DNA from 2 places in the Methylobacterium sp. PvP105 genome. Region 2 is predicted to be linked to the other one. Evidence: riboswitches for the same ligand, from Rfam matches in the RefSeq annotation. Region 2 holds a riboswitch; the other holds the start of a gene.

Region 1 (3,399 bases), 2.6 Mb from region 2:
AGGCCCCGGAGGTCCTGTCGAACCTCAAGGGCGACCTCGCGCTCGACGGGCACCTGCGCGTCCTCGTGGCGCACGGCTACACCGACCTGGTGACGCCCTACTTCGCCTCGAAGCTCCTGCTCGCGCAGGTCCCCGCCTACGCGGCCGGACGCCTGAGCCTCGCGGTCTATCCGGGCGGGCACATGTTCTACACGCGCCCGGACTCGCGCGCCGCGTTCAGGGCGGACGTCGAGCGGATGTACACGGACGCCCTGAAGGTGCGCGACGCCGGCCCGACCCGTCCGGCCGGCGCCCCCGCCGAGCATCTCAGGACCGCGCCGTGACGCCCCCCGCCCGCCTGGCCGTTCACGCGTCGTCGAAGGCGAGGGCCTCGGCCGGGTAATCGACCATCGTCCGGCGCTGCGCGTCGGTATTCTGCCACTCCCCGACCTTCATGTAGCGGCCCTCGAGATCGCGGACCTCGACCACCTTCCCGATGGTGGGGATCGACTGGAAGCCCTGCGGCCAGTTCGACGCGAAATAGAAGACCTGCTCGACGTGGTCCGAGAGGTGGCAGATCCCCGGTCCGAAGGTTCCCAGCCCGAACACGAGGTAGCGGCCGTTCACCAGGGCCGCGACGTCGGAGATCAGCGACTCGCTCTGGATCTCCACCGGCAGGCCGCGTCGCGCCGCGTAGGCCTCCACCTCGGCGATGACCGGGTTCAGCCTGTTCTCGAAGACGAGCTTGACCGAGCGGATCCGGCCCTCGGCCAGCAGCCGGTCGATGACCATCCGGTAGAACGCGAGGGGCGGCTGCGGGTAGTGCGGATCGACCCAGGTGCTGAAGATGTCGCCCGAGCGGATGTGGATCAGGAGCTGGTCGTCGGGCTTGGCCGGGAAGGTCCTGGGCAGGCCGTTGAACAGCGGCCGGATCACGCTCTGCACGATCGCGCGCGAATCCGTCGGTCCCCGCAGCGCGGTCACGCGCTCGAACTGCGTCGGGTCGAAGTACAGACCCGACAGGAAGTAGCCGTCCGGCGGCAGCGGTTCGTCCGGCGGGATGAAGGTGATGCCGTCGCAGGTCAGCCGCTCGGTCAGGAAGATCACCTTGCTGCGGTCGACCTTGGGGACCTTGATGTATTTCAGGTTGAGCGCCTTCGCGACCGACACCGCGATGATGTACTGGACGAGGCAGTTGCCGAAGGCGCCGTTCTCGAACAGCGACAGGCCGACGAGGGCGCGGCTCGCGCGGTCGGGCGCCGAATGGAGATTGTAGGTGACGTAGACGTTGGCCCCGGGCTTCTCGTTCAGGAGCGTCACGTCGAGGCCGAGCATCGCCCGGAGGGCGATCAGGTCGACGGCGGCCTCTTCGGCGCGGACGGCAACGGGGACGATCCGGGCCGGCTCCGGCGCGGCGACCCGCACCGCGCGCGCCCAGGCCCGCTCGTCGGGGACGATGGCGGCCACGAGGGCGTCCGGGGTCGCGCTCCAGCCGGCGAGGTCCGGCTCGATCCACGTCGCGCCGTCCTGCGAGACCGCCACGGCGACGTCGCCGGGTTCCGGAGGGACCACCCCTCCCCCCGGTCGCAGGGCGACGGAGTGGATCGGGAAACGGCCGCCGAGATCGACTTCGAGCCACCTCGTACCCGCGTCCGATACGATCCGCGGGTCTCGGCCGGCCGCCAGATCGACGAGGACCGGGGTCGGATCGTCTGTCAGGGCCATCGGGTCTCCGGGAGCTTACCGCCCGCGCCGGGCGGGTGTCGGGTGCGGCGGTGCCTGCTCCGGGGCGCGGCCGTCAAGCCCGTCCGTGCCGCGGCGCGGCGCGGGAATCGGCCGCGATCCGGCGTCGCTCCGTTGTGTCCCGGCGGTCATGCGTCTACAACGACCGGGTGACGGTGCCCCGGCGACGGGGTGAAAAGGGAATGCGGTGAGGGGTCCGAGGCCCCGATTCCGCGGCTGCCCCCGCAACTGTGAGCGGCGAGCGCCCGCCAAGCGCCACCGGAGCGATCCGGGAAGGCGGCGGGCGCGCCGAGCCGCGAGCCAGGAGACCTGCCGTCACGACAGGATCCCGCAATGCCGCCGGTGGGGCGGCTGGAGACACTGCTGATGACGACCCAAACCCTCGCCCCCGTCGCCGCCGGCACCCGCGCGTCGGAGCGCCCGATCGCCGTCGCGCTCGCGGCCGTGCTGGGCCTCGGCCTGCTGTTCATGGCGGGCTTCTCGCCGGCGATCGCGCTCCACAACGCGGCGCACGATTTCCGACACACCCAGAACTTCCCCTGCCACTGACGTCCCCGGAACAGGGATGATCATCCGGCTCCTGTCGGCGGCCCTCGCCGCCGGCTTCTTCGCGGCTGCCGTCGTGACGGGCCTCGAACTCACGCTGACCTCGCCGCTGATCGTCGCGGCCGAGCGCTACGAGCAGCAGGAGGCGCCGCGTCAGGCCGCCGAGACGCTCCCGATCAGGGCGCTCCCGATCGTGCTGGCCCATGCCGGGCACGACCACGCCGCGCCCGACGCCGCGCCGGAATGGCAGCCCGGCCCCGGCCTGCCGCGGATGGCCTTCACCGGGCTCGCGACCCTCGTCGGCGGCGTCGGCTACGCGCTGCTGCTCGGCGCGGTGATGCTCGCCTGCGGCCGCGAACCCACGCCACAGGTCGGGCTCGCCTTCGCGGTGGCGGGCTTCGCCAGCGTCGCCCTCGCGCCGGGCCTCGGCCTGCCGCCGGAACTGCCCGGCAGCGCGGCGGCCCCGCTCGCGACACGCCAGGCGTGGTGGGTGATGACCGCCGCGGCGACCGGGATGGGGCTCTACCTGATCACGATCCGCCGCGCGCTGATCACCATCCTCGGGGGGCTCGTCCTGATCATCGCCCCGCACGCGGTCGGCGCCCCGCAGGCGCCGGAGGCCGCGTCGGAGCTTCCGGCCGCGCTGGCCGCGCAGTTCGCCGCGCGGTCGCTGGCCATCAGCTTCGTGTTCTGGATCCTGATCGGGCTGGGACTCGGCTGGGCGTGGCAGGCCTTCGCCCGCGGCGCGGATCGGGGAGCGGCCCGTGCCTGAGACCATTCTCTACGTCTGCACCACCTGCCGCCGCTCGGACGACGACCCGGACGGCCCCCGCGCCGGGGCCCGCCTGCTGGAGGCGCTCCGGGCGCGGAGCGGCGGCACGCCGGATCTGCGGGTCGAGGCGGTGGAGTGCCTGTCGGTCTGCAAGCGGCCCTGCACCGTGGCGGTCGCCGCGCCCGACCGCTGGACCTACGTCTACGGCGACATGGATCCGGCCGCCTCGGCCGAGATCATCCTCGGCGGGCTCGCGGCCTACGCGGCGACCCCGGACGGCATCGTGCCCTGGCGCGAGCGTCCGGAGGCGTTCCGCAAGGGCGTGATCGCCCGCATCCCCCCTTTCCCAGAACCCCGCC
Region 2 (3,399 bases):
GATCGCGTAGACCTTGTCGAACAGGTTGTAGACCCGCACGGACAGGCGCGAATCCGCCGTCACCTGATGGTCCAGGACCGCGTTGACGAGGTTGTAGGCCGGGCGCCGCGCCGTGTTGCCGAAGTCGCTGTAGACCTGCCCGACGTTCTGCAGCCCGACCCGCGCGGTCCAGTCGCGGGTGACGTCCCAGGTCAGCCAGAGGTTGGCCACGCGCTCCGGCACGTCGATCGGCTGGTTGCCGGCATACGAGACCGTGGCGCCGTTCACCGTCTGGTCGAACCGGTCGTACTGCGCGTGCAGGAGCGCGAGGTTGCCGTCGAGGCGCCAGCCCGGCGCGAAGCGCCAGCCGAGCGCCAGCTCGAAACCCTGCGAGGACTGGCTCCCGACCTGCGTCGAGAGCGTCGGCTGTCCGGGGATCGCCGAGATCAGGTTGTCCTTGACGATCCGGTAGCCCGCGACGGTCCATTCCAGGGCGCCGTCGAAGGCCAGACCCTTGGCGCCGATCTCGACCTGATCGCCGGTCGCGAGCTTGAAGCCGGCCAGCGACTGCGACAGCGTGATCAGGCTGTTCACCGGGTCGGTGGCGAAGCTGTACTGGGCGTAGAGCGCGCTGTCCGGCGTCGGGTTGTAGACGAGGCCGAACCGGTAGCCGAGCGCCCGGTAGGTCCTCTCGAACCGCGATCCCGTCTGCAGGTCTTCCCGATTGAGCGTCGGCACGTCGAGGCGCACGCCGGTGAGGAACGAGAGCTTGTCCGACAGGATCAGCCGGTCCTCGGCGAAGACCGAGGCCTGGCTCGTCTGCGTGGCGTAGGCCGGACGGGCCCGCCCGTTCTGCGGGAACAGGCCCGGATCGTAGCCGGTGAGCGGCACGCTGGTGGTCTGGTCGAAGTAGAAGTTGTTGGTGTGGCGGAAATCGATGTGGTTCACGTCGAACCCGGCCACGAACTGGTTCGGCAGCCCGAACAGGCTCCCGCGGAACGTCGCGTCGAGGCGGTCTCCGACCTGCTCCTGGCTGTGGTAGATCTCCAGGTAGTCGCCCCGGTCCACGAGCCCGGTGCCGCGGTTGTAGCTGTACTGCTCGACGTCGAGCCAGTGGCGCCGGCTGGTGAGCCGGTAAGCGGTGTTGCGGATCGTGATGTCGGCCGAGGGGGACCACTCGGTCTTGAGCTGGGTCCAGTTGTCGGCCCAGGTGATCTTCGCGTCGCGGACGTTGTAGTTGTTGAACCGTATGAGGTCCGGGATCCGTCCCGCGACGAGCGGCGTGCCCCAGTAGCGGGCGGGCTCCTGGTAGCCGAGATCGTGGCTCAGCGTGAACGCGAGGTCGGCGCTCGGCCGGAACAGCAGGGCGGCGGAGACCGCGAGGTTGCGGAAATCGCCCTCCGGCCGGATCCAGCCGTCGGCGCGGTTGCCGCTGACGTTGAGGCGGTACGCGAAGGTGTCGCCGTACTCCGCCTGGCCCAGCGGGCCGCCGGAATCGAGGGCGAGGCGCGCGACCCCGTCGGTGCCGATGACCGCGCGGGCGGCGTTGACCGGCACGAAGACCGGCTTCTTGGGCACCACGTTGATGACGCCGCCGATGGCGCCGTCGCCGTAGAGCACCGAGGACGGCCCGCGCAGCACCTCGATCCGCTCGACGTTCCACGTGTCGAACGGGAAGGTCACGGTGTTGGCGCCGACGTAGAAGCGCGTGCCGTCGTAGAGCTGCTGGATCGAGTTCGGCCCGGCGAAGCCGCGGGACGTGAACGCGCCGTTGCCGTTGCCGGGCGCCGCGATGGTGGTGATGCCGGTCGCGTCCTGGGTCACGGCCTCGGCGATCGTATCCTGTCCGCGGAGCCGCGCGGTCTCGCCCGACACGATGTCGAGGCTGGCCGGCGTCTCCAGCGGCGTCAGGCCGAGGCGACTCGCGGTCCGGTCGGGCGTGCGCAGGTTGAGGCCGTTCGGCGGGAGGCGGCTCGGGTCGCCGCCCGCGCCCGCGACGGACAGCTCATCCAGGGTGACCGCCTCCTGGGCGGCGGTCGGGCCGGCGAGGAGCGCGAGGAGAACGCCGCAGAGCGGGGCCCGCCCGCCGAGGCGGGAGCGATAGGTCGAGAATGACATGGGAGAAGCGGTCCGTGCACGGCGCGCGCCGGCCCCCGCGTCGTACACGCATTGTAATAACATTACAACGCATCGGCCGTCCGGATGGCTCAGCCTGTGCGGGCGCGCGACGGCGTCCCGGGACAGGGCTCGAGGGTCTCGAGGCGGCGGAGACGGGCATGGGAAACGGCGTCGCGGGCGCGCTTGCTGTGGCACGTCACCGCGAACGAGGCCTCGGCGACCGCCTCCCCTCGGGACTGGCGGCGCCTCGACACCCGCCAGGACACCCCGCCCGGCGCGTTTCGCGTGTGACCACGGCTGACGGCAGGTCTCCTGGCTCGCGGGTCGCCGCCCTCGCACCGTCTTCCCGGGGTGACCCAGTGACGTGGTGGTGAAGGGCTCGCCGCTCACAGTTGCGGGGGCAGCCGCGGCTTCGGGGCGAACCCCTCACCGCGTTCCCTTTTGATCCCCGAGGGGAACCGTCGAGCACAGCTTGGCCGTAGCGGGCCCGGGCGTCAACCGTGTGTCCGGTTGTTGCCGTGGATCGGCGCGCGGGGCACCGAGCCGTTGCGGCCTCGCCGACGACGGGCTAGCCGGTGCGGGATGACGGTCTGGCGGCCCCCTGCGGAGATTCGCGTGAAGGCGCTGGGCCTGCCCCGGCGCGGCAACAGCCTGCTCGTGGCGGAGGTCCGCGCGGATGACGGGCGCCTGAAAGGCGTCCGGCCCCTCGGCGGCAGCGTCGCCTTCGGCGAGCGGGTCGAGGACGCCCTGATCCGGGAGTTCCGGGAGGAACTCGGCGTCACCGTCTCGGTGCTCGGCGGCCCCCGCGTCATGGAGAACATCTTCACGCACGAGGGGCAGGTCGGGCACGAGGTGCTGTTCCTGTTCCCCGTCGCCCTGCCGCCGGGGCTGTTCGACGGGCCGGAGCGCTTCGTCTTCCACGAGGATTCCGGCACCGCCTGCGTGGCCCGGTGGTGCGATCTGGACGGGCTCGACGTCCCGGGCGGTCCGGATCTCTTCCCCGCAGGCCTGAAGGCCCGGCTCCGCGACGCGTGGGACGCGGAGCCCTGACGGACCGAGCCGGCCCACCGCCTTTGCCGCTCGGCGCGGGCGATGCTACAGCCGGGCAATCCCATCGGTCCGGACGTCCGCGACGCCGCGGCCCACGCGCCCGGACGCTCCGTCCGACGCGAAGACGGGTGCCGGCGGAAGCATGACGACACGACCTCCCAGAAGCGGCGGGCCGAAGGGGCGCAAGCCCCAGGCCGGCAAGTTCGATGCGGGCAAGTTCAGGGGCGGCAAGGCCCAGGCCGACGGCCGCGC

What was found. A riboswitch is a leader RNA that binds a small molecule or an ion and turns the genes downstream of it on or off. The one in region 2 is predicted to bind cobalamin.
Region 1: another riboswitch for cobalamin. It lies ahead of J3A75_RS21040 (CbtB domain-containing protein); the one in region 2 lies ahead of J3A75_RS08235 (TonB-dependent receptor).

Annotation. Positions count from the first base shown of each region.
Region 1 covers NZ_JAGIPA010000001.1:4,287,499-4,290,897, forward strand. The annotation lists gene J3A75_RS21030 (S10 family peptidase) at 1-323, shown strand, start outside; gene J3A75_RS21035 (hypothetical protein) at 346-1,704, opposite strand; cobalamin riboswitch at 1,859-2,054, shown strand; gene J3A75_RS21040 (CbtB domain-containing protein) at 2,089-2,271, shown strand; gene J3A75_RS21045 (CbtA family protein) at 2,288-3,040, shown strand; gene J3A75_RS21050 (DUF1636 domain-containing protein) at 3,033-3,399, shown strand, end outside.
Region 2 covers NZ_JAGIPA010000001.1:1,709,154-1,712,552, reverse strand. The annotation lists gene J3A75_RS08235 (TonB-dependent receptor) at 1-2,097, opposite strand, end outside; cobalamin riboswitch at 2,382-2,575, opposite strand; gene J3A75_RS08230 (NUDIX hydrolase) at 2,713-3,147, shown strand; gene J3A75_RS08225 (RluA family pseudouridine synthase) at 3,290-3,399, shown strand, end outside.